Regions from separate parts of the Photobacterium sp. TY1-4 genome, predicted to be linked through region 1. Evidence: predicted binding sites of a transcription regulator. Region 1 holds the regulator's gene; each other region holds the start of a gene.
The links. The regulator CRP, encoded in region 1, controls carbon source genes, mostly activating them, when cyclic AMP is high. The targets are predictions, from matches to a motif close to TGTGANNNNNNTCACA.
Positions count from the first base shown of each region.

Region 2: the regulator CRP is predicted to act here: its motif matches at 5,754-5,769, upstream of NH461_RS02620 (CTP synthase).
Region 3: the regulator CRP is predicted to act here: its motif matches at 5,448-5,463, upstream of gltB (glutamate synthase large subunit).

Region 1 covers NZ_CP099734.1:257,767-267,720, reverse strand. The annotation lists gene NH461_RS01250 (phosphoribulokinase) at 1-649, shown strand, start outside; gene NH461_RS01245 (OsmC family protein) at 710-1,114, opposite strand; gene crp (cAMP-activated global transcriptional regulator CRP) at 1,388-2,020, shown strand; gene NH461_RS01235 (hypothetical protein) at 2,311-2,505, shown strand; gene NH461_RS01230 (DUF1338 domain-containing protein) at 2,698-3,492, opposite strand; gene astD (succinylglutamate-semialdehyde dehydrogenase) at 3,539-4,999, opposite strand; gene astA (arginine N-succinyltransferase) at 5,016-6,032, opposite strand; gene NH461_RS01215 (aspartate aminotransferase family protein) at 6,170-7,384, opposite strand; gene NH461_RS01210 (aminodeoxychorismate/anthranilate synthase component II) at 7,796-8,371, opposite strand; gene trpS (tryptophan--tRNA ligase) at 8,538-9,554, opposite strand; gene NH461_RS01200 (phosphoglycolate phosphatase) at 9,648-9,954, opposite strand, start outside.
Region 2 covers NZ_CP099734.1:525,274-535,227, reverse strand. The annotation lists gene truD (tRNA pseudouridine(13) synthase TruD) at 1-752, opposite strand, end outside; gene ispF (2-C-methyl-D-erythritol 2,4-cyclodiphosphate synthase) at 828-1,301, opposite strand; gene ispD (2-C-methyl-D-erythritol 4-phosphate cytidylyltransferase) at 1,301-1,999, opposite strand; gene ftsB (cell division protein FtsB) at 2,081-2,353, opposite strand; gene eno (phosphopyruvate hydratase) at 2,648-3,949, opposite strand; gene NH461_RS02620 (CTP synthase) at 4,030-5,670, opposite strand; gene mazG (nucleoside triphosphate pyrophosphohydrolase) at 5,860-6,663, opposite strand; gene relA (GTP diphosphokinase) at 6,746-8,965, opposite strand; gene rlmD (23S rRNA (uracil(1939)-C(5))-methyltransferase RlmD) at 8,999-9,954, opposite strand, start outside.
Region 3 covers NZ_CP099734.1:2,981,081-2,991,034, forward strand. The annotation lists gene arcB (aerobic respiration two-component sensor histidine kinase ArcB) at 1-2,088, opposite strand, end outside; gene NH461_RS13915 (diguanylate cyclase) at 2,217-4,043, opposite strand; gene NH461_RS13920 (TIGR01212 family radical SAM protein) at 4,104-5,036, opposite strand; gene gltB (glutamate synthase large subunit) at 5,671-9,954, shown strand, end outside.

The DNA.
Region 1 (9,954 bases):
TGACTTTGCCCAACTGGAAAACTTTTTCCGCCAGTACGGCAATGACGGCAGCGGCAAATTCCGCCGTTATCTCCACACCTTCGATGAGGCCGTGCCCTACAACCAAATGCCGGGCACCTTTACCCCCTGGCAGGATCTGCCGGAAAATACCAATGTGTTGTTCTATGAAGGACTGCACGGTGGGGTGGTAGATGGCGATATCAATGTCGCCCAGCATGTCGACCTGCTGATCGGCATGGTGCCGATCGTCAATCTGGAGTGGATTCAGAAAATTGTCCGTGATACCCGCGATCGGGGTCATTCCCGCGAAGCCGTGATGGACTCCGTGGTCCGTTCGATGGATGACTACCTCAACTACATTACCCCGCAGTTCTCACGCACCCATATCAACTTCCAGCGCGTGCCGACGGTCGACACCTCCAACCCGTTTACCGCCAAGGCGATCCCGAGCCTGGATGAGAGCTTTGTGGTGATCCGTTTTCGCGGGATCAAAAATGTCGATTTCCCGTACCTGCTGGCGATGATCCAGGGCTCGTTCATGTCGCGCCACAACACCCTGGTCGTGCCGGGCGGCAAGATGAGTTTCGCGATGGAGCTGATCATGGGCCCGCTGATCCAGCAGCTGATCGAAACCGGCAAGTTCGGCTAAATCCGCCCGCCCCGTATCAGAGCGTGACGAGAAGACCGGCTTCTCGTCACGCGAACATCCTTACGCCGGCACCACGGCATAGGAGTGAGTCATTTCCACCCCTTCGCCCAGCATCAGGCACACCGAGCAGTACTTCTCCAAAGAATCCGCCACGGTTTTGGCCACTAAGGCTTCGTCCAGATCATGGCCGGTGACAACAAAATGCAGGTTGGCGGTGGTAAAAATGCGCGGTGCCTGCTCCCGGCGGACCGAGGTAATTTGCGCTTCACAGCCGGTGATCTGCTGGCCGGCAGACTTCAGTCCGTCCACCACATCAACCGAGCTACAACCACCCGCAGCCATCAGGACCAGCTCCATCGGGCTGGGTGCTGTTGCCCCGCCATTGCCGTCCATCACCACGCTGTGACCGGAGTTGGACTGCCCCAAAAATGTCATCTCTTCGACCCATTTCACCCGTGATTGCATTGCTTACTCCTTACTACTGACAGGGGTTTCAGACACTATCTCACAACTGTGTGATCATGTGCACAGTTAGAACGGCAAAATGCCAATTTCAGATAGATCAATATCAAGAAAAACCCGGCGAAAAAAGATAAACTCTCAACTAATTATTCACGTGAGCTTGCAGCCCAGCGGCTGACTGGCATATCCTAGTCGGCGAACAATGTTATTGTGATGCCCAGCCGCGAATTATAGGGATGTCATTGCTGGGCAACAAACGCAGAGGAAGTTAGTAATATGGTTCCAGGTAAACCTCAAACAGATCCAACGCTAGAGTGGTTTCTTTCCCATTGCCACATTCATAAATACCCATCAAAGAGCACTTTGATCCATGCGGGCGAGAAAGCAGAAACTCTCTACTACATCGTCAAGGGTTCTGTTGCCGTATTGATCAAGGATGAAGAAGGCAAGGAGATGATCCTGTCTTACCTCAACCAGGGCGACTTCATTGGTGAGCTGGGCCTGTTCGAAGAAGGCCAGGAGCGTACCGCCTGGGTTCGTGCCAAAACCCCATGTGAAGTGGCTGAAATCTCATTCAAGAAATTCCGTCAGCTGATCCAGGTCAACCCGGATATCCTGATGCGTCTTTCTGCGCAAATGGCAAGCCGCCTGCAGGTCACCAGCCAAAAAGTCGGCGACCTGGCCTTCCTGGATGTGACCGGTCGTATTGCCCAGACGCTGCTGAACCTGGCCAAGCAGCCAGATGCCATGACCCACCCGGACGGCATGCAGATCAAGATCACCCGTCAGGAAATCGGTCAAATCGTCGGTTGTTCGCGTGAAACCGTCGGCCGTATCCTGAAGATGCTGGAAGAGCAGAACCTGATCTCTGCCCACGGCAAAACCATTGTGGTTTACGGCACCCGCTAAGCGCCGAGCCCATCCTATTTCAAAAGCCGCACCGGGTGCGGCTTTTTTCATTTCCGGCCTTGTTTCAGTTACAACGCTTTCTTCAATCCTGTGACCGCTGCGCCCTGCCGGCTCCTCCGGCTTGCACTCTGCCAATTTGATGCTACATTGAGCATATTGCGAAACCGCTATTCCGGTACTGGAGCATCCCCGGACGGGTAGCCTTTCAGCAGCAAACCACCGAATAATCACCGACGAAGAAAGCAGCCGCTTCGTCACACAGGATCAAGCAACCAACGAATTGTAACGATATGGATATCGAACGTTTTGCACCCAACACCAGCACCACCCCACCGACGGTGCTGCAAGCTCTGCCCGCCACTATCGAAATGACCGGATTCAGCGATCCGCGCCACTACCTGGCGCAGCAGCCCCCGTTGGATCCCGAAAGCCGCCACCAGGATCAGGAAACCGCCTGGGTGCCGCCGCTCGACAGCCAGCATTAGGCCAAGACCGTTGCAAAAAACGGTGAAAAAAATCGTAGCAAAATCCGTGGCATCGACATCAACGCCACGCTTGCTGAGCAGTCTGACGGACATAAAAAAAAGCCCGGGAATCTCTTCCCGGGCTGTGAATGTATTCACGAAGCAGCCGTGCCTCAATGGGCGAACATGAAGGCACAGCTCCTCAGCGCGCGATCACTGGTTGGTACTCTCGAAGATCTTATCCGCCGAGGCCTCAACGAAGCCGCGATACAGCTCGCCGTCTGCCGTCGGATAACGCTTGGCAAACTCATAGAAACCGCCCGGGATCTCCCGTACGCCGTCCAGGAAGCTGACCGCCACCCGATCAGCCATGGTCGATGACTGCTCCAGCAGCACTTCCGGGCTGCCTTTCACTTCACCGCCGGACTCATTGATCGCAAAACCGTTATGGCGCAGCAGGTGGTTCACCTCGTGTACCTCGGTAAACTGCTCCAGCTGATTCACGTTCACCGTAAAGTGGTTGGCGCCGAAACCATGGGCCGCAACCCAGCCGGCATACTCACTTTCTGCCGCCAGCAACTCGTACGTGGCAAAATCAAGGTCCCACAACCGGCCGCCGTACAGGAAGGCCGGATCGTTCAGGGCCGCCTCCGGCACCTGGCTCACCAGATCGCGAATGGTTTGCTGCAGCAAGGATGAGAACTGCCCGACCAATAGCTCACTGATAAAGACCTTCGGTGCCGCCGGATTCGGATGTTCAAAGTGCTCGGCATACAGCTTCTTCGCTTCGAAGTGGTACTTGCCACACGGCTTATAGCCAATCGCAATAAACGGTGCCGCCAGACGATCCAGTCCGACCTGCGGCAGGTTAAATGTCCGCAGTGCGATATGATCGTTGAGCAGGGGTTCATCTTCCTCAAGCAGGTCATGGACCTGCGCGGCTGATGGACACAAACGCTGGGTGTAATCTTGCCACAGCGCGTTAAACAATTGTTCGACCCTTTCCATGTTGCTTGTTCCCCTTACCTAATCGCAGTGTCGCGACCGACGCGACTTACATTGTGATCCCCGGCGACAATTGTGCCGGCAGTTCAGTGTGCTCGCCTTCCATCGATGCCATCGGATAGGCACAGTAGTCGGCCGCATAGTACGCGCTCGGACGCAGGTTACCGGAAGCGCCCGGACCACCAAACGGCGCATCGCCGCTGGCCCCGGTCAGCTGACGGTTACGGTTCACAATCCCGGCACGGATATGGTCAATAAAGTACTGCCATTCATCGTCCTGGGTCGTCACCAGACCCGCCGACAGGCCGTAGCGCGTGTCATTGGCCAGCTCAACCGCTTGGGCCAGGTCGTCATAACGGGCGACCTGCAGCAGCGGGCCGAAGTATTCTTCATCCGGCAGCTTGGCAATGTTGCTGACTTCGATGATCCCCGGTGTGACCACCGCGCCCTGACCACGCTTGGCTTCCAGCAGCATCTCGCCACCCAGCGCAACCAGGTTCGCCTGGGCGCGGATGATGTTGTCCGCCGCCGCAACCGAGATTTGCGGGCCCATAAACGGCTGTGGCTCGGCAAACGGACCATCGACATTGAGCTGCGACGCTGCTTCAAGCAGGCGCTTCAGCACCGCATCGCCTTGCGGCCCTGTCGGCAGGTACAGGCGACGGGCACAGGTACAACGCTGACCGGCACTGATAAAGGCCGACTGAATAATAGTGTAGACAGTGGCATCAAGCTCGCCATAGTCCTTGGAGATCACCATCGGGTTGTTACCGCCCATTTCCAACGCCAGCATTTTGCCCGGCTGACCGGCAAACTGACGGTGCAGGATATGACCGGTATTGGCGCTGCCGGTAAACAACAGACCGTCGATCCCCTGCGATCCCGCCAGGGCTTCACCGGTGGCACGTGCGCCCTGCACCAGGTTGATCACGCCATCCGGCAGACCCGCCTGTTGCCACAGCTTCATGGTTTCTTCCGCAACTTTCGGCGTCAGATCCGACGGCTTGAAGACCACGGTATTGCCCGCCAGCAAAGCCGGAACAATATGGCCGTTCGGCAGGTGGCCCGGGAAGTTGTACGGGCCGAACACCGCCATCACACCCAACGGACGATGGCGCAGTACCGCCTGAGTCCCACCGGCCACTTCTTTTTGCTTGAAGCCGGTACGCTCTTCGTAGGCACGCAGGGAAATGGCAATCTTGCCCACCATGGCACCAGCCTCGGTACGGGTTTCCCACAGCGGCTTGCCGGTTTCTTCCGCAATGGTCCGGGCGATGTGCTCACTGTTCTCTTTCACCAGATCGGCAAATCGCTCGACAATTGCCCGGCGCTCGCTCAAGTCGCTCTTGCGCCAGCTCACCAGTGCCTCACGGGCAGCGGTAACGGCCTGCTCCACCTGCTCGGCGGTTGCGCTCTGACCCTGCCAGATCACTTCGCTACTGAATGGGTTGAGCGACTGCATCGCATCGCCTTCACCCGCGAGCCATTTGCCTGCAATCCATTGTGTCATGATGTTCTCCCGTCAGTTATTGCTCAATCAGGCGAACCTGATCACCATCTTGTACTTGCAGTGCGGCGGCCATGTCGGCGCTGATCACTGCCACTTGCTGATCGTTCTGCAGCGTCACCTTGCCGACCACGGCACGGAAGTGCTCGAACGAGGTATTGCTGATAATACAATCGCGCCCTTGCGCTCCCTCACCAATCACAACGGTGAAACGCTTGGAGTGACGCACCGATTCAATATGGCGCACGTCACACTCAACGGTCGGGCCAGCATCGAAAATATCGACATAGCCCTTACAGCTAAAGCCTTCTTTTTCCAACAGGCGCAATGCCGGGCGGGTCTTTTCATGAACCTCGCCAATCACTGCTTGCGCTTCCGGGCTCAGCAGGTTGACGTAAATCGGTAGTTTCGGCATCAAATCAGCGATAAAGCCTTTCTTGCCAATCCCGGTCAGATAATCGGCCAGGGTAAAATCAATCGAGAAGAAGTGCTCTTTGAGCCACTCCCAGAACGGCGAATGACCGTCGTCATCAGAAACGCCACGCATTTCCGCGATAATGGTTTTATCAAAACGTTCCGGGTGCTCCGCCAGCATCATAAAACGACACTTCGACAGCAGGCGGCCGTTCAGGCCTTCGCGCCACTGCGGACGCAGGAACAAGGTGCACAGCTCGCTCACCCCGGTATAGTCATTGCCCAACGTCAGGGTTTTCACCACATTGTGAACGTTGAGGCGACGGGATGAATGGACCACGGTGCTCAAATGATAAGTATAAAACGGGGTGTCCAGTCCAACGGCAGCCTCAATGGCTGTCGTTCCGGCAATCTCTCCGGTTTCCGTATCTTCCGCCACCATCAGGTAGCCTTCCGGCCCCGGCTGGGTGACGTGTCTGGCAAAACTCTCTACCGAGTGGTTGATTCGGTTGCTCAGGATTTCTTCGTTCACCGGTAGTGACGTAAAGCCATGGCCAGACTCTTCTGCACATTGCATCAGTGCCGGCAGATCGGCTGCTGTAATAGGACGAATAACCAGCATCGCATTCCCTCCAGATGCAGGTAGCGGCATGAAGCCACTAACTTATCGTTATGAATTTATGTAGGTAACCTGTCTTCTACGCAGGCAAAAATGCAGCGGCCAGCTCCTGTCAGCCGCTGCAATTAATCAGAAAGGACTTATTGGTATAGTTTAGCGATTGCACGCTCCAGACGCGCCATCCCTTCATCAATGTCAGCTTTTTCAATCACCAGTGACGGTGTAAAGCGAACCACGTTGGCCCCGGCAACCAGCACCATCAGACCTTCTTCACCGGCAGCGACCAGAATGTCACGCGCACGGCCCTGCCACTCTTGGGTCAGGGCTGCACCCAGCAGCAGGCCTTGGCCACGCACTTCGGCGAAGATTGGGTATTTGGCATTGATTTGCGCCAGACCGTCACGGAACCATTGCTCACGCTCCTTGACGCCAGCCAGCACTTCCGGCTTGGAGATTTCATCAATCACCGCTTCCGCCACCGCACATGCCAGCGGGTTACCGCCGTATGTTGAACCGTGGGTGCCCACTTTCAGGTGCTTGGCCAGCTCGGTCGTGGTCAGCATCGCACCAATCGGGAAACCACCGCCCAGCGATTTTGCTGTGCTCAGGATATCCGGCGTCACGCCCAGGCCTTCGTAGGCATAGAATGCACCGGTACGGCCGTTGCCGGTCTGAACTTCATCGAAGATCAGCAGCGCATTGTGCTTGTCACACAGCTCACGAACGCCCTGAATGAATTCCGGCGTCGGGGAAATGATCCCGCCTTCGCCCTGCAGCGGCTCCATCATGACCGCACAGGTGCGATCAGACATGTGCTCAGCCAGGCTTTCCAGGTCGTTGTAAACCATGTGGGTGATGTCGCCCGGCTTCGGACCGAAACCATCAGAGTAAGCCGCCTGGCCACCGACCGTCACGGTAAAGAACGTCCGGCCATGGAAGCCTTGCTTAAAGGAAATAATTTCAGATTTTTCCGGGCCAAACTTATCCACCGCATAACGGCGTGCCAGTTTCAGCGCCGCTTCGTTGGCTTCGCCGCCGGAGTTGGCGAAGAACACTTTGTCTGCAAACGTCAGCTCTGTCAGCTTCTTGGCCAGGCGCAGGGCCGGCTCGTTGGTCATCACGTTGCTCAGGTGCCACAGTTTGTCCGCCTGAGATTTCAGCGCATCGACCATGACCGGATGACAATGTCCCAGACAGCTCACTGCGATCCCACCGGCAAAGTCGACATACTCCCGGTCTTCCTGATCCCAAATCCGCGATCCCTGGCCTCTCACCGGAATAATCTGCATCGGGGAATAACAAGGCACCATGACCTCATCAAACAGCTCACGTCCTACTTTTTGATCCATTGCCATCATCCTTTCCTTCTGTGATTTGCTTCTACAGCATAGTATTTACATTTTATTAACCAATTCAATAGCAGAAAATTTTTTTTAACGCTGCTCTGACTTGGTCAACGCTCTGCGCGATACATATTTATGCGGGTTTGTCTGAGAATTATTAACCACTGACCGGATAAAAGTGTTTTTCCATATAGGAAATACCGCTATCCCCGGGGGCCGACGCTGCATAAGATTGCCTGCCGGGCCGGCGCGACAGAAATGAAGGATTTGTTAAAAAGAGTGATAAAGATCGCGAAATTGAGACTCTCAGCGGAGGGCGGAAGGGGGAAATAGCAGAGTGGTCAGGATGGACCAACCGCCAATTTCCCCCTACTGACACGTCAGAAACAACATATTCTACTGTTGCAACCCTTTTCGTGTGTTTCAGCGGCGAAGAAAGTTAGCCAACAGCTGGTGTCCCTGCTCGGTCAGGATGCTTTCTGGATGGAATTGCACCCCTTCCAGCGGCAGCGTTTTATGGGCAATCCCCATGATTTCATCCATCTCCCCGTCGCGCTCGGTCCAGGCGGTGATGTCGAAACAATCGGGCAAAGTATCCGCTTTCACAACCAGGGAATGGTAGCGGGTAACCGTGAGGGGCTGGTTCAGCCCGGTAAACACGCTGCGCCCGGTATGGACCACCAGCGAGGTCTTCCCGTGCATCACCTGCCGGGCCCGCACCACTTCGGCGCCGAACACCTGCGCCAGCGACTGGTGGCCGAGGCAAACCCCTAAAATCGGCAGCTTCCCGGCAAAATATTCAATCGCCTGCAGGGATATGCCGGCTTCATTCGGCGTACAGGGTCCCGGCGAAATCACCAGATGGCTCGGTGCCAATGCTTCGATCCCGGCGATGTCGATCTCGTCATTGCGGACCACCTGTACCTCGGCGCCCAATTCGCAAAAGTACTGGTAGAGATTGTAGGTAAAGGAGTCGTAGTTATCGATCATCAACAGCATAGATACATCAGCTCTCGGGTAAGTCGGCGCCCTATTGTGCTATAGCGAACCAGAAAGGCAAGTCGAAAGCGCACCCGGCCCCCCTGACATCCGAAACAATCCTCGTCACAACCGGAGGACATAAAAAAGCCGACCTGACGGTCGGCTTCCATGTGAATCAAACCCCTTACGGGCGCGGGACGAAACCCACCGCCTCAAAGGCTTTTTTCAGCGTCTCGGCTGCGCGGGCAGAGGCTTTCTCGGCACCGGCCTTCATCACCTCATCCATATAGGCGCGATCCTCGCGGATACGTCGGTACTCGGCCTGGATCGGCTCCAGCATCGCCACCACCGCTTCACCGACATCCTTCTTGAACGGACCGTACATTTCCACGCCCTGGTACTTCGCCTCAATATCAGCAAAGCTCAAGCCGGTCGCTGCCGAGTACAGGCCCATCAGGTTTGAAATCCCGGCCTTGCTCTCGAGATCATGCGCAATGCGCGGCGGCGTTTCGGTGTCGGTCTGCGCCTTGTTGATCTTCTTGATGATCGACTTCGGCTCTTCCAGCAGGGTGATCACATTCTTACGATTGTCATCCGACTTCGACATCTTCTTGGTCGCATCCTGCAGGCTCATCACGCGGGCATTGACGGTCGGGATATACGGCTCCGGCACAGTGAAAATCGGGCTGTCCGGGCAGTAGATGTTGTTGAAACGGGTCGCGATATCCCGCGCCAGCTCCAGGTGTTGTTTCTGATCACTGCCAACCGGCACCTGATGCGCACCGTAGAGCAGGATGTCGGCGGCCATCAGCACCGGGTAGTCAAACAGACCGACGTTGACGTCATTGGCATGACGCGCCGACTTGTCCTTGAACTGGGTCATCCGGCTCAGCTCGCCCATTTGGGTGTAGCAGTTCAGCAACCAGCCCAGCTGCGCATGCTCCGGCACGTGCGACTGCACAAACAAGGTGCTTTTCTTCGGGTCTACACCAACCGCCAGGCAGATCGCCAGCGCGTCCAGGGTCGCTTCGCGCAGGGCAATCGGGTCCTGACGAACGGTGATCGCGTGCAAGTCGACCACGCAGTACTGGCAGTCATAATCATCCTGCATCTGTTCCCACTGACGCAGCGCACCCAGATAGTTACCGATACTTAATTCACCCGAAGGCTGGACGCCACTCAATACAATGGGTTTGCTCATGATGCGATTATCCTATGTCACTCAAGTAAGCAGCGGCCCGGGGCCGCTGTCTAAATCAAAAACGGGGGGATCCAGTCAGCACGGCTGACTGTACTAGCTGCCTAGTTTAACCACTTCAGCCAGTTGACTAAAGTGATCCAGCACAATATCGGGATCACTGGCACTGATCGGCTGGCCGTAGTTGTAACCATAGGTCAGACCGACAACATAACATGTGGCCGCTTTGGCTGCCAGAATGTCATTGCGCGAGTCACCGACCATCAACAGCTCGCAGGCAGCGAGGCGGTGTTTTTCCATCAGCCAGTGCAGGGCAAACGGATCCGGCTTTTTCTGCGCGAAGGTATCACCGCCGATCACGTCGACAAAATAGTCGGCAATCCCGTGCTGCGCCAGCAGGTGC
Region 2 (9,954 bases), 270 kb from region 1:
TCCACCTGCGCCTGAACGTCGGCACTGACAGCGTCAATCACCTGATCCTGTCCACCAGCCGCAGCCTGCAGATAATCGCCGGCCAGGAGCGTGTGTACCTGACCTTGGGCGATCCGGGCTGAGAGCGCCTGATTAAACAGCCAGGAGCGTGCCGCGGACAGATAAAAGCTGCGCTTGCTCTTGTCGCGAACGCGGAATTCATCGTTGCCCCAGCTCCGCGCTTTCACCACGTTGTTACCGTGATGGCCGAAACGCTGCTCCCCAAAATAGTTCGGCACGCCCCGGGCGGCAACCTGCTCGAGGCGGGCGATCACTTCCTGCGGCTGATCCAGCTCAGTCAGGCGCAATTCAAACCAGTTGCCTTGCAGATCGCCCGGGCGCAATTTTTTATCGTGACGCGCCGTTTCCAGGATTTCGACCCCCGGATGGGTGGCTTCGAATGCTGACAAATCCGGATCCGGCTTGCCCGGCAGGTGAACGCTGAGCCACTGCTCGGTCACGGCATGACGATCTTTCAGTCCGGCCCAGCTGACATCGCGGGATTTCACGCCGCACGCTTTGGCCAGTTCATTTACGACGTACTTGGTGTTTTCCCCGGTCTTGCGGATTTTCACCATAAAATGCTCACCGGTTCCGGCAAACGTATACCCCAGAATTTCATTCACCACGAAATCCTCAGGCTGAACCTTCAAGCGCCCCTGACAGGCAGGCTTCCCATACAACCAGCTAAAGCCGTCCATAATACTAGACATACAAACACCATTTAGAGGCAGCAGCACACTGCTGCAATCCAGCTGACCTTCACAGCCAGCTGCTATTCATTATCATTATTGTTGATGGATCAGAACGACCGCTTCACAAGCAATCCCTTCTTTGCGACCGGTGAATCCCAATCGCTCCGAGGTGGTCGCTTTGACATTGATATTACCGATGTCCGTTTCCAGATCCGCCGCAATCGCCTGGCACATGGCCTCAATGTAAGGGGCCATTTTCGGCGCCTGGGCAATAATCGTCACATCCAGATTCCCCAGACGATACCCCCGAGCCTTCACTTTACTATAGACATCGCGCAGTAAGAAACGACTGTCGGCACCGGCCCATTCGGCATCGGTATCCGGAAAATGACGGCCAATATCCCCGGCGCCAATCGCGCCGAGCAATGCATCACACACGGCGTGCAGGGCGACATCCCCATCCGAGTGAGCGATCAGCCCCTGCTCGTACGGAATCGCCACGCCACCAATAATGACCGGCCCTTCACCACCAAACTTGTGTACATCAAAACCGTGTCCAATGCGAATCATGGCTCGTCCTTCATCAATTGTTGTAAATAAAATTCAGCCAGGGCCAGATCCTCCGGCTGAGTGACCTTGAGGTTATCCAACCGCCCCGGAACCAACCGGGGTTGTAAACCGCAAAACTCGAGTGCCGAGGCCTCATCAGTGATCACCGCGCCTTGCGACAGCGCGTACTGGAGTGAATCGCGCAATTGTTTCACCCGGAACATCTGCGGTGTCAGCGCATGCCAGAGATCATCCCGGCATACGGTTTCCGCAATGCCCTGACGGCCATTGCCTCGCTTCATGGTATCGCGTACCGGCGCTGCCAGGATCGCCCCACAGTCGCTGCCATGGGCCGAGGTGATGAGTTTGTCCAGATCGGTCCGGCGCACGCACGGCCGGGCCGCATCATGTACCAAAACCCAGCTGGCCTCATCTTCAATGGCCGCCAGCCCGGCGAACACCGAATCGGCTCGCTCGGCACCGCCGTCCACCACCGTGATACGCGGATCATCCGCCAGCGGCAAGGTGTGAAAATAAGGGTCCGCCGGACTGATTGCCACAATCACACGGCGAATCGCCGCATGGCTTAACAGGCGGTCCAGGGTATGTTCTAAAATTGTTTTGCCTGCAATGTGCAGGTATTGCTTCGGACGGTCCGCCGCCATGCGGCTGCCGATCCCGGCCGCAGGTACGACAGCGGTGATTTGTTCAGTCATGAATTCAGGTATCGCTTTTCGCTGATTACTTCAAGGGTTCATCCTGCGGCGCTGCTGTATCCACCAGCCCGGACGCGACGGCTATTCGCCGACGATCCGAAAGAAGGTTTCGCCCGGCTTGATCATGCCCAGGCCATTTCGTGCCCGCTCTTCCACCGCTTCCTGGCCGCGGTGCAAATCGTGGATTTCGGCGTACATCTGCTGGTTACGCTGCGCCAGCTCAGCATTGGCCTGTTGTTGCAACGCCACATTATCTTTGGCTGCCAGATAATCGCCCATGCCGTTTTTCCCCAGCCAGAAATCGTACTGCAACCATGCCAGTGTCATCAGTAGCGCGACAATGAATAAACGCATACGGCTCCCATGCTCATTCGTGTTTTGCACTTTCGGGGACCCCCACAGTGATCATTGTCATCAATCAGCAGGGTCATTTAAAAAATAGTCCTAATAATCCCATAAAGCGCTGAGTGTGACTAGGGCCAGTTACCGTCAAACCGCTCAGAACAGAGCGGACACACCGGCGGATAACAGATTGAGCCACAAGTCATTCATCTCGGCAGGCCGGGCTTCAGACGAAAAAAAACCGCCTGATACAGGCGGTTTTCTCATTGCGGATGACCGAAAGCCATCCGGGATTCAACGTATGAATTACGCTTGGCCTTTCACTTCTTTCAGACCGTTGTAAGGGGCTTTCTCGCCCAGCGCTTCTTCGATACGGATCAGCTGGTTGTATTTCGCAACACGGTCAGAACGGCTCATAGAACCGGTTTTGATTTGGCCCGCGGCAGTACCCACAGCCAGGTCAGCGATGGTCGCATCTTCAGTTTCACCAGAACGGTGAGAGATAACCGCCGTGTAACCCGCATCTTTTGCCATCTTGATCGCAGCCAGCGTCTCAGTCAGAGAGCCAATTTGGTTGAATTTGATCAGGATAGAGTTAGCGATGCCTTTCTCGATGCCTTCTTTCAGGATCTTGGTGTTGGTTACGAACAGATCGTCACCGACCAACTGGATTTTGTCGCCCAGCAGCTCAGTTTGGTGCTTGAAGCCGTCCCAGTCAGACTCGTCCAGACCGTCTTCGATAGACACGATTGGGTACTCTTCAACCAGACCTGCCAGGTAGTGGTTAAACTCTTCAGAAGTGAAGATCTTGCCTTCACCTTTCATGTTGTAGTTGCCAGCTTCTTTGTCGAAGAATTCAGAGGCCGCACAGTCCATCGCCAGCGTCACGTCTTTGCCCAGCTCGTAGCCAGCCAGTTCAACAGCTTCTTTGATTGCAGCCAGGGCAGCAGCATTGGATTCCAGGTTCGGCGCGAAACCACCTTCATCACCAACAGCTGTGCTCATGCCTTTCGCTTTCAGAACTTTCGCCAGGTTGTGGAACACTTCAGCACCGATACGCAGACCTTCTTTCAGCGTCTTCGCACCGACAGGCTGGATCATGAATTCCTGGATATCAACGTTGTTGTCTGCGTGCTCACCACCGTTGATGATGTTCATCATTGGCAGAGGCATAGAGAATTGACCCGGAGTGCCGTTCAGCTCAGCAATGTGCTCGTACAGTGGCATGCCTTTGGCAGCAGCAGCAGCTTTGGCGTTCGCCAGAGAAACCGCCAGAATAGCGTTCGCACCGAAGTTAGACTTGTTTTCAGTACCGTCCAGGTCAATCATGATCTGATCGATATCAGCCTGAGCTTTCGCATCCTTACCCAGCAGTGCTTCAGCAATTGGGCCGTTCACAGCTTCAACAGCCTTCAGAACACCTTTACCCAGGAAACGAGACTTGTCGCCGTCACGCAGTTCCAGCGCTTCGCGAGAACCAGTCGATGCACCCGATGGTGCAGCAGCCATACCGACGAAACCGCCTTCCAGGTGAACTTCTGCTTCAACAGTTGGGTTACCACGTGAATCGATAATTTCACGACCTAGAACTTTAACGATCTTAGACATTATGTTTCCTCTTGCTTTATCTTCAATTTAAAAGCTAAAAAAATAGCTGTAGCACTTTTTGCCACAGCTATCCGTAATCCTTACTTATTCAGCTCACCGCGCAGGTTATCGCCTGCCGCTTTCACAAAGCCTTCAAACAGCGGATGGCCGTCGCGAGGCGTTGAAGTGAACTCAGGGTGGAACTGAGCCGCCACAAACCATGGGTGGTTCGGGATCTCGATAATTTCCACCAGTTTCTTGTCTGCAGACAGACCCGAAATTTTCAGACCTGCTTTCTCCAGTTTCGGCAGCAGGTTGTTATTCACTTCGTAACGGTGGCGATGACGCTCGTGAATCGTCGCGTTGCCGTACAGCGCACGGGCTTTCGAGCCTTCTGCCAGGTGACACAGCTGAGAGCCCAGACGCATGGTGCCGCCCAGATCCGACTTCTCGGTACGCTCTTCCACGTTGCCTTCGCTGTCAACCCACTCGGTGATCAGACCAACCACCGGATATTTGGTCTCAGCGTTAAATTCTGTCGAGTGCGCGCCTTCCATGCCGGCTACATGACGGGCAAATTCAATCAGCGCCACTTGCATGCCCAGGCAGATCCCCAGGTATGGGATCTTGTTCTCACGGGCGTATTGCGCTGTCGTGATCTTCCCTTCGACACCACGACCACCGAAACCGCCAGGAACCAGGATTGCATCCAGGCCTTCCAGCACTTCAGTGCCTTTCGACTCCACATCTTGTGAATCGACGTACTTGATGTTGACTGACAGACGGTTTTTCAGGCCCGCATGTTTCAGGGCTTCGTTCACCGACTTGTACGCATCCGGCAGTTCGATGTACTTACCGACCATCCCAATGGTCACTTCAGCCGTTGGATTGGCTTCTTCGTAGATCACCTGCTCCCATTCCGCCAGGTTTGCTTCCGGTGCGTTAATGCCAAAGCGCTGACAGACCAGATCATCCAGGCCCTGAGCCTTGATCAGTTGTGGGATCTTGTAGATGGAATCGACATCTTTCATTGAGATGACCGCTTTTTCCGGCACGTTACAGAACAGTGCAATCTTGGCACGCTCGTTTGCCGGGATCATGCGGTCAGAACGGCAAATCAGCACATCCGGCTGGATCCCGATCGACAGCAGCTCTTTCACCGAATGCTGGGTTGGCTTGGTTTTCACTTCACCGGCAGCAGCCAGGTAAGGCACCAGCGTCAGGTGCATGAACATGGCGCGCTCGCGGCCCAGTTCAACCGCCAGCTGACGGATGGCTTCCATAAACGGCAGGGACTCGATGTCACCCACAGTACCACCGACTTCGACGATCGCCACATCATGGCCTTCGGCACCGGCGATCACACGCTCTTTGATTTCGTTGGTGATATGCGGGATGACCTGGATAGTCGCACCCAGATAGTCGCCACGGCGCTCTTTACGCAGCACGTCCGCATACACGCGGCCAGCCGTAAAGTTGTTGCGCTTGGTCATTTTGGTGCGAATAAAACGCTCGTAGTGACCCAGGTCAAGGTCGGTCTCTGCACCGTCTTCCGTTACGAATACTTCACCGTGTTGAATCGGGCTCATGGTGCCTGGGTCAACGTTGATGTAAGGGTCTAGTTTCATCATGGTCACTTTCAGACCACGTGCTTCTAGAATCGCTGCCAGAGAGGCTGCAGCAATACCTTTACCTAGAGAGGATACGACCCCGCCCGTAACAAAAATGTAATTCGTCGTCATGTTTTACCTGGAAGATTGGTATAGAGGATATAAAAAGTATCTGGACGGGAAATTAGTATACCAGACACACTTTATCGCCACAACGTGAAAACTATCACAGCATTGGCAGTTTTTTTTTGTCTCAAATCAAAGATCCCCGCGGGTACAGACATCAGGGACCCCATACCGTTCAACGGCTAAGCAAGGCGGTTAACGCTCGCGCTGTTTGACGCGATGCCATTCCTGATCAAGCATCTCGAGCGAGCAGTCTTCAACACGCTTCCCTTGTTCTAGCACACTTTTTTCAACTTCGCGAAACCGGCGCTCGAATTTTCGATTAGCACGCTGCAGTGCCGTTTCCGGCTTCACTTGCAGATGGCGGCTGAGGTTAACCACAGCAAACAGCAGATCGCCGATTTCATCCTCGATGCTGTCCTGAGATGGTGACACCTGGATGACTTCATCCATCACCTCGTCCAGTTCTTCGCGGACTTTCTCCACCACCGGGCCCAGGCTGTCCCAGTCAAAACCGTGCTTAGCACAGCGCTTCTGGATTTTCTCGGCCCGGATCAGCGCCGGCAGGGCTTGAGGGATATTCGCCAGCAGGCTGGCATCTGCCGCTTTCGCGGCCCGCTCTTTGGCTTTTTCAGCTTCCCAGTTGGCGAGGATCTCCGCCTCGTTGGCAAATTCAGTGCCTCCGAATACATGGGGATGACGGCGGATCAATTTGTCATTAATGCCGCGAACCACATCTTCAAACGCAAACAGCCCCTGCTCTTTGCCGAGCTGGCTGTAAAAGATCACCTGAAACAGCAAATCCCCCAGCTCTTCACGCACCTCATCCCAATTTTTCTGATTGATGGCATCAGCGACCTCATACGCTTCTTCGAGCGTGTGCGGCACGATGGAGGCAAAGTCCTGCTTCAGATCCCACGGACATCCCGTCTCGGGATCCCGCAATGTCGCCATAATCTCAAGCAACTGCTCAATCGGCGCCTGTGTGTTGTCACTCATGTCAAATACTGCCTTTTCAATCTACTGGCGATACAAAAACGGGCAGCCAGGCTACCCGTTCCAATCCCGTGATGGGAGGACATTAATGGAGCCGTTTGGCTTCCGCAACATCCTTGACCTGCTCCACCCGCTTGAGCACCCGGCCCAACACTTCCAGGTCGGTCAGCTCCAGGTCGAAGTCCATAATCGACATCTGTTTTTTGAAATCGATCCGGCTCTTCACCCCGGCCACTTTCACTTTCTCGTTGGCAAAGGTATTGGTCAGCTCCTTGAGCAAGCCGTTGCGCTCCGAGGCCGTCACCCGGACCGTCAGCATATAGTTGCCGACAAAGCCGCCGCCCCAGACGGTATCGATGATCCGCTCCGGCGCAACATGGCGCAGCTCTTCCAACTGCTCGCAGTCCTGACGGTGCACCGAAATACCGCGGCCCTGGGTGACGAAGCCCTGGATATCATCGCCCGGGATCGGCTGACAACAGCGCGCCAAGTGGGTCATCAAGTTATCGACCCCTTCGACCACCACCGCATCCCGCTGCGGCTTCTTGGTGGCTCTCGGCGCGGCTTCACTGAGTTTTTCCAGCAGCTGCTGATCTTCTTCCTCGGCCGTCGGCTTGTTCACCAGTGCATTAATGTGGTTGACGACCTGGTTGATCCGCAGGTCGCCGCTGCCGATCCCGGCAAACAGCTCGACCGGCGACGGCACATTGAACCGCTTCAGCGCGTAGGCTTCGGCATCTTTCAGGGTGGCGCCGATTTTGGCCAGCTCGGTCTCGAGGATTTCCCGCCCGGCGGCGATGTTCTTGTCGCGGTCCTGTTTACGGAACCAGGCATGCACCTTGGCCCGGGCCCGGCTGGAAGTCACAAAGCCCAGGTTCGGGTTCAGCCAGTCGCGCGACGGATTCGGCTCCTTCTGGGTGATGATCTCGACCTGATCGCCCATTTGCAGGTGATAGGTAAACGGCACAATCCGCCCTTCAACTTTAGCCCCGATACACCGGTGCCCCACTTCCGAGTGAATGTGGTAAGCAAAATCAAGCGGTGTGGCATTCATCGGCAGGTCAACTACATCCCCTTTCGGCGTAAAGGCGTAAACGCGATCATCAAACACCTGACTGCGCAGCTCTTCCAGCATCTCGCCGGAGTCGGACATCTCTTCCTGCCAGGCCAGCAGTTTACGCAGCCAGTTGATTTTCTCGTCGTAGGCCGACTTGGCGCCGCCGGTCGCCCCTTCCTTGTATTTCCAGTGGGCCGCCACCCCCAGCTCCGACTCTTCGTGCATCTGCTTGGTCCGGATCTGGATCTCGATGGTTTTGCCTTCCGGCCCCAGCACCACGGTATGGATCGACTGGTAGCCGTTCGGTTTCGGGTTGGCGACATAGTCATCAAATTCTTTCGGCAGATGACGGTACTTGGTGTGCACCACCCCCAGCGCGGCGTAACAGTCCTGCAGCTGATCAGCGATGATCCGCACCGCCCGAACGTCAAACAGCTCGTCAAATGCCAGGTTCTTCTTCTGCATCTTGCGCCAGATGCTGTAGATGTGCTTCGGACGGCCGTGGACTTCCGCCTTGATGTTGGACGCTTTCATCGCGCTGTCGAGATCGTCGACAAAGTGCTCGATGTAGTGTTCGCGGTCAATCCGGCGCTCGGAGAGCTGCTTGGCGATTTGCTTGTAGGTATTAGGATGGTTGTAGCGGAACGCGTAGTCTTCAATTTCCCACTTGAGCTGACCGATCCCCAACCGGTTGGCCAGCGGCGCGTAGATGTTGGCACACTCTTTGGCTGCTGCCCGGCGTACTTCATCCGGTTCATCTTTCACCGCCCGCAGGTTGCAGATCCGCTCGGCCAGTTTGATGACCACGCAGCGGAAGTCGTCCACCATCGACAGCAACATCCGGCGAATATTATCCACCTGGGCTGACTGCGACGCCCCTTCAGTGGTGGATTTGAGCTGGCCGATCGCCGCCATCTGCTCAACCCCGGATACCATCTGCAAGATGGTATTGCTGTAATCTTCATTCAGGGCTTCGTAGCTGTAGATCCCCGCTTCCACCAGCGGGAATAGCAACGCCGAAACCAGGGTGTCCCGATCCATACTCAGGGTCACCAGAATTTCAACCATTTCGCGACCACGCCACAGCAACTGCGGCGCCGACGCTTCCTCGCTCGTAAGCTCGATACAACGTTGATAGGTTTGTTTGATCTGCTCCGCCACTTTGGCGTCCTGCTTCAGGCTCTCAACCCAGGCAGCCAGCTCAAATGTCTCATTTTCCTTTAAGTGCGCACCGCGAACTGCGACCATCTCTCTATCCTGTTGTTCTATCGTGATTCAACACTATTTTTTGCGGCCCTGCTCCGACCGGATAAACAGCGCCATTGATTCTAAGTGTCCGGTGTGAGGGAACATATCCAGCATTCCCAAACGTGCCAACTGATACCCCTGCTGCAACAGCACCTGACTGTCCCGGGCCAGGGTGGCCGGGTTGCAAGAGACGTACACCACCCGCTCCGGAGCCAGCTTGACCACGTGCGACATCACGCCCGCAGCACCGGCCCGGGCCGGATCCAGCAAAATCTTGGTAAACGGTGCCTGCGCCCAGGGCTGGGTGGTGACATCCGCTTCCAGGTTGGCCTGGTAAAATTCGGTATTGGCCAACTGCGCCTGCGTCGCATTATCCGTGGCGCGGCGGACCATCTCGTCCACCCCTTCCACGCCGACGACGGCCTGGACCTGTTTGGCTAAGGGTAAACTAAAGTTACCTAAACCACAGAATAAATCCAACACCCGATCCTGTGGGCCGACGTCAAGCCAGTCCAGCGCCTGCTGCACCATCCTGGCATTGACCGGTGCGTTGACCTGGATGAAATCACGCGGGGTGAAATAGAGCTTCTGTCCGTTCAGCGCATAGTAAGGCGCCTCGCCGGTCACGCGCTCCAGGCTGTCAGCTGTCGGTGCCAGATACAGGATCACCGAATGCTGCTTTGCAAAAGCCAGCAGCGCCGCCTGATCGACGTCATTGAACGGCTGCAGGTGACGGATCATCACGACCCGGCCATTGTCGGCTTCCACCAGCTCCAAATGCCCGAGATGCTTTTTGCCCTTCAGGCCCGCCAGCAATTTCCGCAACGGCGGCAACAATGCATTCAGCGATTCTGCCAGCACCGGGCAATGGCTGACGTCCACGATAGCTTTGCTCTGCTTGCGGCGAAAACCAAACTGCAACGGCCCGCTCTCAGCGCGCAGGCTGAACCGGGCTCGGCGGCGATAGTGCCAGGCATCCCCGGTGATGG
Region 3 (9,954 bases), 850 kb from region 1:
GCTGTCATACACCGGCTGAGTCCCGACAATCTCCACATACGAACTCAGCATTTCCAGATCCAACAGCTGGTTGACCTTGTCATCACTCAGCTGCGCATGATTCTCCGATACCACCTCGTCCTCCGTTTCCGCTTCGTCCTCATCCAGCGGGCAGGTCAGCACCAGACGCTCAATCACACTGGTGATCGCCTTCACACTCAGCGGCTTGCTCAGGGCATCATCCATCCCTTTCTCCAGGTATTCCGCCTTGTCTTTGATCACATTGGCCGTCAGCGCCACCAGTGCCGGCAGATGATCGTACCGCTCGCGCAGTTGGCGGGCGATATCAAACCCGGACATATCCGGCAGTTGAATATCCAACAGCACTAGGTCGTAATCGTCGGGGTTAAATCTCTCCAGCGCCTCATCCCCGCGCATGGCAATTGTCACCTCATGCCCCAGGCTCTCCAGCAGCGCTTTGGCGACCGTGATGTTGAGCTCGATATCTTCGACCATGAAGATATTCAAACTCATCGGGGAGGGTGCCGGCAGCGACTCTTCCGACTCGCGTTTTTCAACCAACGGCGCGCAGATCGTCACGGTAAAAGTACTGCCCTCGCCGACTTCCGACGACACCGTGATATCCCCGCCCATCATCTGCACCAGCTGGCGGGAAACTGCCAGGCCGATCCCGGTCCCGACCGCATGCAGATTGTCACTGTCATCTTTGACCTGATAATACATGGCGAAAATCTTATCCAGCTCGTCGGGTGGGATCCCAATCCCGCTGTCTTCGACCTCGAAGGTAATATGAGCCTGCTCGTCGATCACCTCACTGCTGATCGACAGCACCACCCCACCTTCTTTGGTGAACTTGGTAGCATTGCTGATCAGGTTCCACAAGACCTGGCGCAGCCGGGTGGCGTCAGTCTCGATACAGGCCGGCAGCGCTGTCAGTTGTTCCAGATCGAAGCGCAAGCCTTTTTGCTCGGCCATCAGCGCCGAGATATTGCCCATCTCTTCGACGAACTCGGAAAAATCCAGCGGTTTGGGCAGCAGCTCCAGACGGCGACGATCGGACTTATCCATGTCGATAATGTCGTTGAAAATGTTACCCAGGGTGATCGCACTGACATAGATGGTGCGCATATAGCCGCGTTGCTCTTGATTGAGCCGGGTCTCAAGCAGCATCCGGCTCAGGCCGACAATGCCGTTCAGCGGCGTTCGCAGCTCATGGCTGATGGTCGAAATAAAGGCGGTTTTGTCCCGGCTGGCTTTCTCCTGGGCATCCTGATACTGCTTGCGCTCGGTAATATCGCGGCCAAAGCCCATCAGGCCCAGTCGCCGCCCCTCGCGGCTGTAGAACGGCACCTTGCGCAGCTCAAATACCGCCTTGCGGCCATCGGGATATTCCAGCCACTGCTCATAGGTCAGCGAGACATTCTGGTTAAAGACCTGCTGATCGGTTTCGACGATTTTTCGGGCGATGTCTTCACTGTAGACATCCCACGGGGTCAGGCCGACCAACTGTTTCTCGGTCCGGTTGGTCAGTTCTTCCATCGCCCGGTTACAGCCGGAGAACTGGCCTTTCTCATTGCGGTAGTAGATCAGATCCGGCGAGGCGTCAAGGAAGGATTTGAGCAACGCGCTTTGCTCTGCCAGCTCCAGCTGAGCATTTTCCCGCTGGTACACCTCGTTTTCGAGATCCAGCATCGCTTCTTCGCGCGCTTCCTCCGCTTTTTTCCGCTCTTCAATTTCCTGATTCAGCTGGGCGATATTCTCCTGCAACTGCTTATTGAGCTGCATATCGCGCGAGCGCATCTCTTCGAGCTTGGTGACCAGCTTCGACAACCGCTGACGCGAGTCTTCGAGCTGATCCACCACCACCGACAGAAAATAGACCGCCCACGGGGTGATCAGCAGCCCGAAAAACACCGATCGGACGATATCGATGTTGAGTACTTCGCCCTGAAGCACCAGCGTCACCCCGACCTGCACCACGACCGCCAGGGCAACCAGCGCCAGCGCCAGCAACAGGCTGAAGCGCACGATTCCGAGCTTAACCAGCAAGTCGACATAGAACTGAGCCAGCACTTTGATTTGTTTCATGAATTATTCCTGCTCATAAAAGGCTACGCTTATGATAATCATCCCGGGGCCAGAACCAAAGGAGATGTCCCACAGATATAACAAAGCCTGCTTGAAGCAGGCTCGTTTCATTCCCGGATTGGCCCGGTTCAGCGCTCGCTATCGGTCATCACCATGGTACAGTTGCGCCCGGCCGCCTTGGCTTTATAGAGCGCGATATCGGCCATTTCGACCAGGTCCCCGTAGTCCTGAGTCGGCAACGGCGTCACCGTGGCAATCCCCAGGCTGACGGTCAGCTTGTCATCCACATCTGAATAGGCATGAACAATGCCCTGCGCCGCCAGTTGCTGGTGGACCTTCTCGGCCACCACCAGCCCGCCTTCCGGGTTGGTATTGGGCAGCAGAAAGGCAAACTCCTCACCGCCGTAGCGAGCCACTTCATCGGTTTCGCGCCGGATCACGTCACGGAACACCTTGGCGACCTCCCGCAACGCATAGTCGCCCTGCTGGTGGCCATAGTTATCGTTGAACGCCTTGAAGCTGTCGATATCACACAAAATCAGGGTCAGCGGTTTTTGCTCCCGGATATGGCCATGCCAGAGCTTGCGCAACTGCTCGTCAAAGTAACGCCGGTTGGCCACCTTGGTCAGGCTGTCGACAAAACTCATTTCCTGCAGCTCCATAATCGCATCCGCCAGCTGCTGCTCGGCCATCCGCCGCTCCGTCACATCCCGGGCCATCACCAGCACCCCGGGCACGCCGTCCGTCGGGTCCCGATATGGGGTTTTCACCATCTCGTACCAAATCGGGGTGCCGTCTTCGAGAATCACATAATCATCGGTTTTGACCGTTTTGCCTTCCCGCAGGACCTGGCGGTCGGTTTCCTGAAACTCTTCCCATTTGTCCGGCTCCAGCACATCCGCCGCCGACTTGCCGAGCAAGGTCGCCTGGGTAAAGCCCAGCGCGCGGGCAAACGGCTCATTGCAGCCGACATAAATACCGTGTTCGTTATACAGGCCAATCGGATCCGAGCTGGCTTCAAAAATCGTGTTGAGCAATGAGCTGCGCTGGGCCAGGGCTTGCTCGGTGATCTCCCGTTTCTCGATCTCCTGCTTCAGACTCTCCTGCATATCATGCCAGTCCGTCACATCGTGGCTGATCGACAGCGTACCAATCACCTCGCCGAGATCATCAATCAGTTGGGTTTTATTGGTTTCCAGTAACCGACTGGCCCCGTCCGGCGCCGTGGTCCAGGTATGCAGCGGATGCAGGGAAGCCGCCATGTTCTCATCGTCCATTACCCCTTCCGAGAACCGACCGCGCCAGAAGCGGTTGAAGGCTTTATTGGTACCGATGATCTGGCCGCTGCGATCCTGGTAGTACACCAACTCAGACAAGGAGTTCAGCACCTGCTGGAAAATACGCTGCTCCTGCTCAAGCTGGGCAGACGATGCCGGCTGTTGGGGCGGTTGCGACAAATACAGCAGCCAGGACGCCTGCCATTTAAAACGAATCGGCTGCCCGGCAACCGCAAGTGATGAGGCAGACCCGGGTTTAAGCCGAAGGGGCTCGGGGGCATTCTGCAATCCAGGGCGATACGACAGCGGCCGGAGAAAATCACACAGCATCTCGGCGCCGATCTCATCCGGATAGAGATAACGGCTGCCCAGTTTGCGAACCCCTATCAACTCACAGCAGCGTTTGTTGGCATAGAGCAAGGCGCCGTCTTTGCGCCGGATAATCGCCACCGCCAACGGCAAATCGGTCAAGATAAGGTGCAACCGCCGGAACGACGCCGCATCCAGGTGTAGCAGCATCATCACCAGCAACCCGCAGCCGACCACAGCCCCGGTCACGATCAGGACCGACAGCAATACCGGATGACCGACCCGATCAGCCGTCTCGGCGGCCAGCCCGGCCACCGGGAACATGGAGAGAGCAGCCAACCCGGCCGGGCGGCGAACAAAACGCAACATGCTTGATTTTCTATCGTGGCGAAAAAATGAGTCGATAATCTAACATAGTTTGTACAGCCACTATAGCGCTGGCCGGGCAATAAATGGTTGGTCCAGCGCGCTGCCCTGCGCGCCGTCCCGGATCAGTTGCCGACTGATTTCCGTCATCGCCAGCCAGCGGTTCTCACACCAGTCCGGCGCCAGCAAGGTCGGTTTGCGGGCATTGGCCGACACCCGGTGGTAGACCACATTCGCGGGGGTATTGCGGATCATCGCGCTGGCGATATCCACATAATCCGCCAAGCTGATCTCGCTCATCCGACCGGCCTGCCAGGCCTTGGCCATGGTACTGCCGGTCACAATATGCAGCGGATGCAACTTGATGCCATCGACCCCGACCGCCACCACCCGGCGCAATGTCTCCAGGCACTCAGCCTCCCCTTCCCCCGGTAATCCGACAATCAAATGGGTACACACCTTGAGCCCCAGCGCTCGGGCCTGCTCGGCAACCCGGGCATAGCAGGCAAAATCGTGGCCGCGATTGATGCGCTTCAGCGTGTGGTCATGAGCCGTTTGCAGCCCCAGCTCGAGCCAAATTTCATAGCCCTGACGCTGGTATGCGGCCAGCAGCGTGAGTACGGCCGGCGGCACACAATCCGGCCGGGTCCCGACGCACAAGCCGACGATATCCGCCGCCGTTAACGCTTCTTCATACATCGCCTTCAAAGCCTGCACTTCCGCATAGGTACTGGTATAGGCCTGAAAATACGCCAGATAGCGCTGCGCCCGGTTCACCTCCCCCGCCCGCGCCCGGAGCTGGTCACGGATCGGCAGAAACCGGGCCTGCTCATCGGCAAAGGACGCGACGTTACAGAAGGTACAGCCGCCCCGCCCAATCGTACCGTCCCGGTTCGGGCAACTGAATCCGCCGTGCAGTGTCAGCTTATGGACCTTTTCCCCGTACCGGCGCTGTAAATCCTGCCCGAAGGTATTGACGAGTTCATGCAGTTGCATGGCATTCCCCGAATAGTGAATGAAAGCCGCGCAGGTTAGCACCAAAAAACAGCCGAAAATTTGTGCCAAAACAATAAAACCATCGTGCCAAAGCAATAAAAAGAACCACAGGCGGCCATTCTCTGTAGCACTCAAAGGGCGTGTAATTAAAAAACAACAAAATGAAACCCTGCGGCAACAAAATTACCGACATAAATGACTACTGAGCTCGCGGACTTTGTCGTCAATATTCAAAATGAGAGGCATTATCGACTAAACAACCGATTACAACCGCTAGCCATTCATCAACCCGGCAATTTTATGCAGACGACCCTTCAATAATTGTTGGTAATTAATCAATCAAAAATGTAGGATAGTTACAGCTGTGCGCAATTTATGAACAATAAAAATGACGAAATCACCCTACTTTTTAGTGATTTCTGTCACATCACCAGTACAGCCGTAGCACTTTTGCTAACCAGGACAGAGGTGCTACAGCATTAAGTTTGCTTTTGATTTGAAACATCATCCCACAGCAAACACACATTGCCCGGGCAGGACAAGAGGTCCATTTATCCCCTGCAATGTCATAACACCGATTAGGGATAACTCGGGCTTCTGGATTGAGGCCTGTTGAAACTGGAAGGAAGTATCTATGACAGATCAAGCGCAGAAGGCTCAGGGACTGTACGTACCTGAACTCGAGCACGATGCCTGTGGTATCGGCTTTGTCGCCCATCTCAAAAACCGCAAATCCCATCAGATTGTCACCCAGGCGCTGGATATGCTGGCCCGCATGGAACACCGGGGTGGCCAGGGATGTGATCCGTGCAGCGGTGACGGTGCCGGTATTTTGCTACAAAAGCCCCATGAATTCCTGCTGGAGGAAACCGTCAAGCTCGGGATCCGGCTGCCGGCCTTTGATCAGTACGGGGTGGGTGTCGTCCTGTTTCCGAAAGACGAAGACAAACGCCAGCAATGCCGCGATATTCTCGAGCGTAACGCCAAGCGTCTGGACCTGGAGATTATCGGCTACCGGGTGCTGCCGGTCGACAATTCCATGATCGGCGCCGATCCGCTCAGCACTGAGCCGCAGTTCGAACACGTGTTTGTCACCGGTGGGCCGGGCCTGGAACCTGCCGCGCTGGAGCGCAAGCTGTATGTGCTGCGAAACTACACGGTGCGGGTCTGCCTCGAAAGCATTGCCAACATCGGTGATGACTTCTACATCAACTCGCTGTCTTACAAAACGCTTGTCTACAAGGGGCAGCTCACCACCGAGCAAGTCCCGCAGTACTTCCTTGATCTGCAGAACCCGTCGATGGTGACGGCCCTGGCGCTGGTTCACTCACGCTTTTCAACCAATACCTTCCCGAAATGGCGTCTGGCGCAGCCTTTCCGTTACATCGCTCACAACGGGGAAATCAACACCGTACGCGGCAACCTGAACTGGATGAAAGCCCGCGAGGCGATCCTCGAATCGGACCTGTTTACCCAGCAGGAAATCGACATGCTGCTGCCGATCTGCCAGGAAGGCAGCTCGGACTCGTCAAACTTTGATATGGCGCTGGAGCTGCTGGTGCTCTCCGGTCGCAGCCTGCCGCATGCGCTGATGATGCTGATCCCGGAAGCGTGGCAGGAAAACAAAAATCTGGATCCCAAGCGCCGTGCGTTCTACCAGTACCACGCCAATGTGATGGAGCCGTGGGACGGCCCGGCCTCGGTCTGCTTTACCGATGGTGTCCAGGTCGGCGCAACGCTGGATCGCAACGGCCTGCGCCCGTCGCGCTACACCGTGACCAAAGACGACTTCCTGATCATGGCATCCGAATCCGGCGTGGTGGAGATCGCGCCGGAAAACATCCAGTTCCGTGGCCGCCTACAGCCGGGCCGGATCTTCGTGGCCGACCTGGAGCAGGGGCGGATCATCTCGGATGAAGAAGTCAAAGACACCATTGCCTCCACCCAACCATACGAGCAATGGGTGCAGGACAACCTGCTGAGTCTGAAATCGCTGCCGGATGCGGATAACCGCCACCATCAACCGACGCCGGAGCGTCTGCTGCACCACCAGCAAGCCTTCGGGATCAGCTCAGAAGAAGTCAATGATATCCTCGTACCGCTGGCCAAAACCGGCTACGAGCCGCTCAGCGCCATGGGGGCCGACTGGCCGCTGGCTGTGCTGTCACACCAGTCGCAACACCTGTCGAACTACTTCAAGCAGTTGTTTGCCCAAGTCACCAACCCGCCGATCGACCCGATCCGCGAGCGGATGGTCATGTCGCTCAACACCTACCTCGGCAAAGATCAGAACCTGCTGAGCGAAACCCCGGAACACTGCCAGAAAGTTGAGCTGGAGTCGCCGGTGCTGAGCAATGCTGAGCTGGAAAAACTACGCGCGATCGATAACGAGCACCTGCAGGCCAAAACGCTGGATATCGTGTTCCGTGCCAGCGGCGAGCCGGGCAAGCTCGAGCGCGCCCTCAAGCGGATTTGCCAGTATTCGGAAGATGCGGTGATCGACGGCTATTCGATCATCATCCTGACCGACCGGGCGGTGAACTCCAACCATGCGGCCATTCCGGCGATGCTGGCAGTCGGCGCAGTGCACCACCACCTGATCCGCAAGGGCCTGCGCGCCAAGTGTGACATTGTGGTCGAAACCGGGGATGCCCGTGAAACCCACCACTTTGCCACCCTGGTCGGCTACGGCGCCAACGCCGTCAACCCGTACTTGGTGACCGAAACCCTGGTTGATCTGCAACGCACCCGCAAGCTGGATCCGGCGCTGTCAGTCGACGAGCTGTTCAACAACTACCGCAAAGGGATCAACGGCGGTCTGTTGAAGATTTTCTCCAAGATGGGGATCTCCACCCTGCAGTCCTATCACGGCGCACAGATTTTCGAAGCGCTGGGGATCAGCAAATCGGTGGTCGACAAATACTTCACCGGCACCGTGTCGCGCATCGAAGGCCTGACCATTGACGACATCGCCAAAGAAGTGCTGATCCGTCACCGGGTCGGCTACCCGACCCGGGAAATCCCAATCCAGATGCTGGATGTCGGCGGGGTTTACCAGTGGAAACAGCGTGGCGAGAAACACCTGTTCAACCCGGAAACCATTTCGTTGCTGCAACAGTCGACCCGCAACAAGGACTACGGCCAGTTCAAGCAATACGCCAAAGCGGTGGACGATCAGGCCGATGACGCCGCAACGCTGCGCAGCCAGCTGGACTTTATCAAAAATCCGGCCGGGGCCATCCCGCTCGAAGACGTCGAGCCGGTCGAGAACATCCTCAAGCGCTTTGCCACCGGGGCGATGAGTTTCGGCTCGATCTCGTACGAAGCGCACTCGACCCTAGCCGTAGCAATGAACCGGATCGGCGCCAAGTCGAACTCCGGCGAAGGCGGCGAAGATCCGATCCGCTTCGAGAAAAAAGCCAACGGCGACTGGGAGCGCTCGGCGATCAAACAGGTCGCTTCCGGCCGTTTCGGCGTAACCTCCTATTACCTGACCAACGCCGATGAGCTGCAAATCAAGATGGCTCAGGGTGCCAAGCCGGGCGAAGGCGGTCAGCTGCCGGGCGATAAAGTCGATGACTGGATTGGCGCGACCCGTCACTCCACCCCGGGCGTCGGCCTGATCTCGCCACCGCCGCACCACGATATTTACTCGATCGAGGATCTGGCGCAGCTGATCTTTGACCTGAAAAACGCCAACCGCGCCGGTCGGGTGAACGTCAAGCTGGTCTCAGAAGCCGGGGTCGGCACCATTGCCTCCGGTGTCGCTAAAGCCAAAGCAGACGTGGTGCTGATCGCCGGGTTCGACGGCGGCACCGGGGCCTCACCGATGTCCTCGATCCGTCATACCGGCCTGCCTTGGGAGCTCGGCCTGGCGGAAACCCACCAGACCCTGCTGAAAAACGGCCTGCGCAACCGCATCGTGGTTCAAAGTGACGGCCAGATGAAGACCCCGCGCGACCTCGCCGTGGCGACCCTGCTCGGTGCCGAGGAATGGGGCATCGCGACCGCTGCGCTGGTGGTGGAAGGCTGTATCATGATGCGGAAGTGTCACAAGAACACCTGTCCGGTCGGGATTGCGACCCAGAACAAGACGCTGCGCGAGCGTTTCGACGGCCGGGTAGAAGATGTCGTGACCTTCTTCCATTACATGGCGCAGGGTCTGCGTGAAATCATGGCTGAACTGGGCTTCCGCACCATTGAGGAGATGGTCGGCCAGTCCCAGAAACTGAAGATCCGCGACAACATCAGCCACTGGAAATACCAGAACCTGAATCTCAGCCCGGTGCTGCACATCGAGCCTGCCCGGGCAGAAGACGGCGTCTATCAGCAGCGTGAGCAAGACCACGCGCTGGAAACCATCCTGGATCGCCGCCTGATTGAAACGGCAGCGCCAGCCCTGTATGAAGGCAAGACGGTGGAAGCCACGTTTGACATCATCAATACCGACCGCAGTACCGGGACCATGCTGTCGAACGAAATCTCCAAGATTTACAAAGACCAAGGCTTACCACAGCCGATGAAGGTCAAGTTCAACGGCTCCGCCGGCCAGAGCTTCGGGGCGTTCCTCGCCAAAGGCGTGACCTTTGAAGTGGAAGGGGATGCCAACGACTACTGGGGTAAAGGTCTGTCCGGCGGCACCCTGGCACTCTACCCGGACCGCCGGACCGACATCATTCCGGAAGACAACATCGTGGTCGGGAACGTCTGCTTCTACGGCGCGACCTCCGGGGAGTCCTATATCCGCGGCATGGCCGGCGAGCGCTTCTGCGTGCGTAACTCCGGCGCCAAGGTGGTGGTCGAAGGCGTCGGCGATCATGGCTGTGAGTACATGACCGGCGGGATCGCGGTGATCCTCGGCCAGACCGGACGCAACTTTGCCGCCGGGATGAGCGGTGGGGTCGCCTACGTCTGGGAT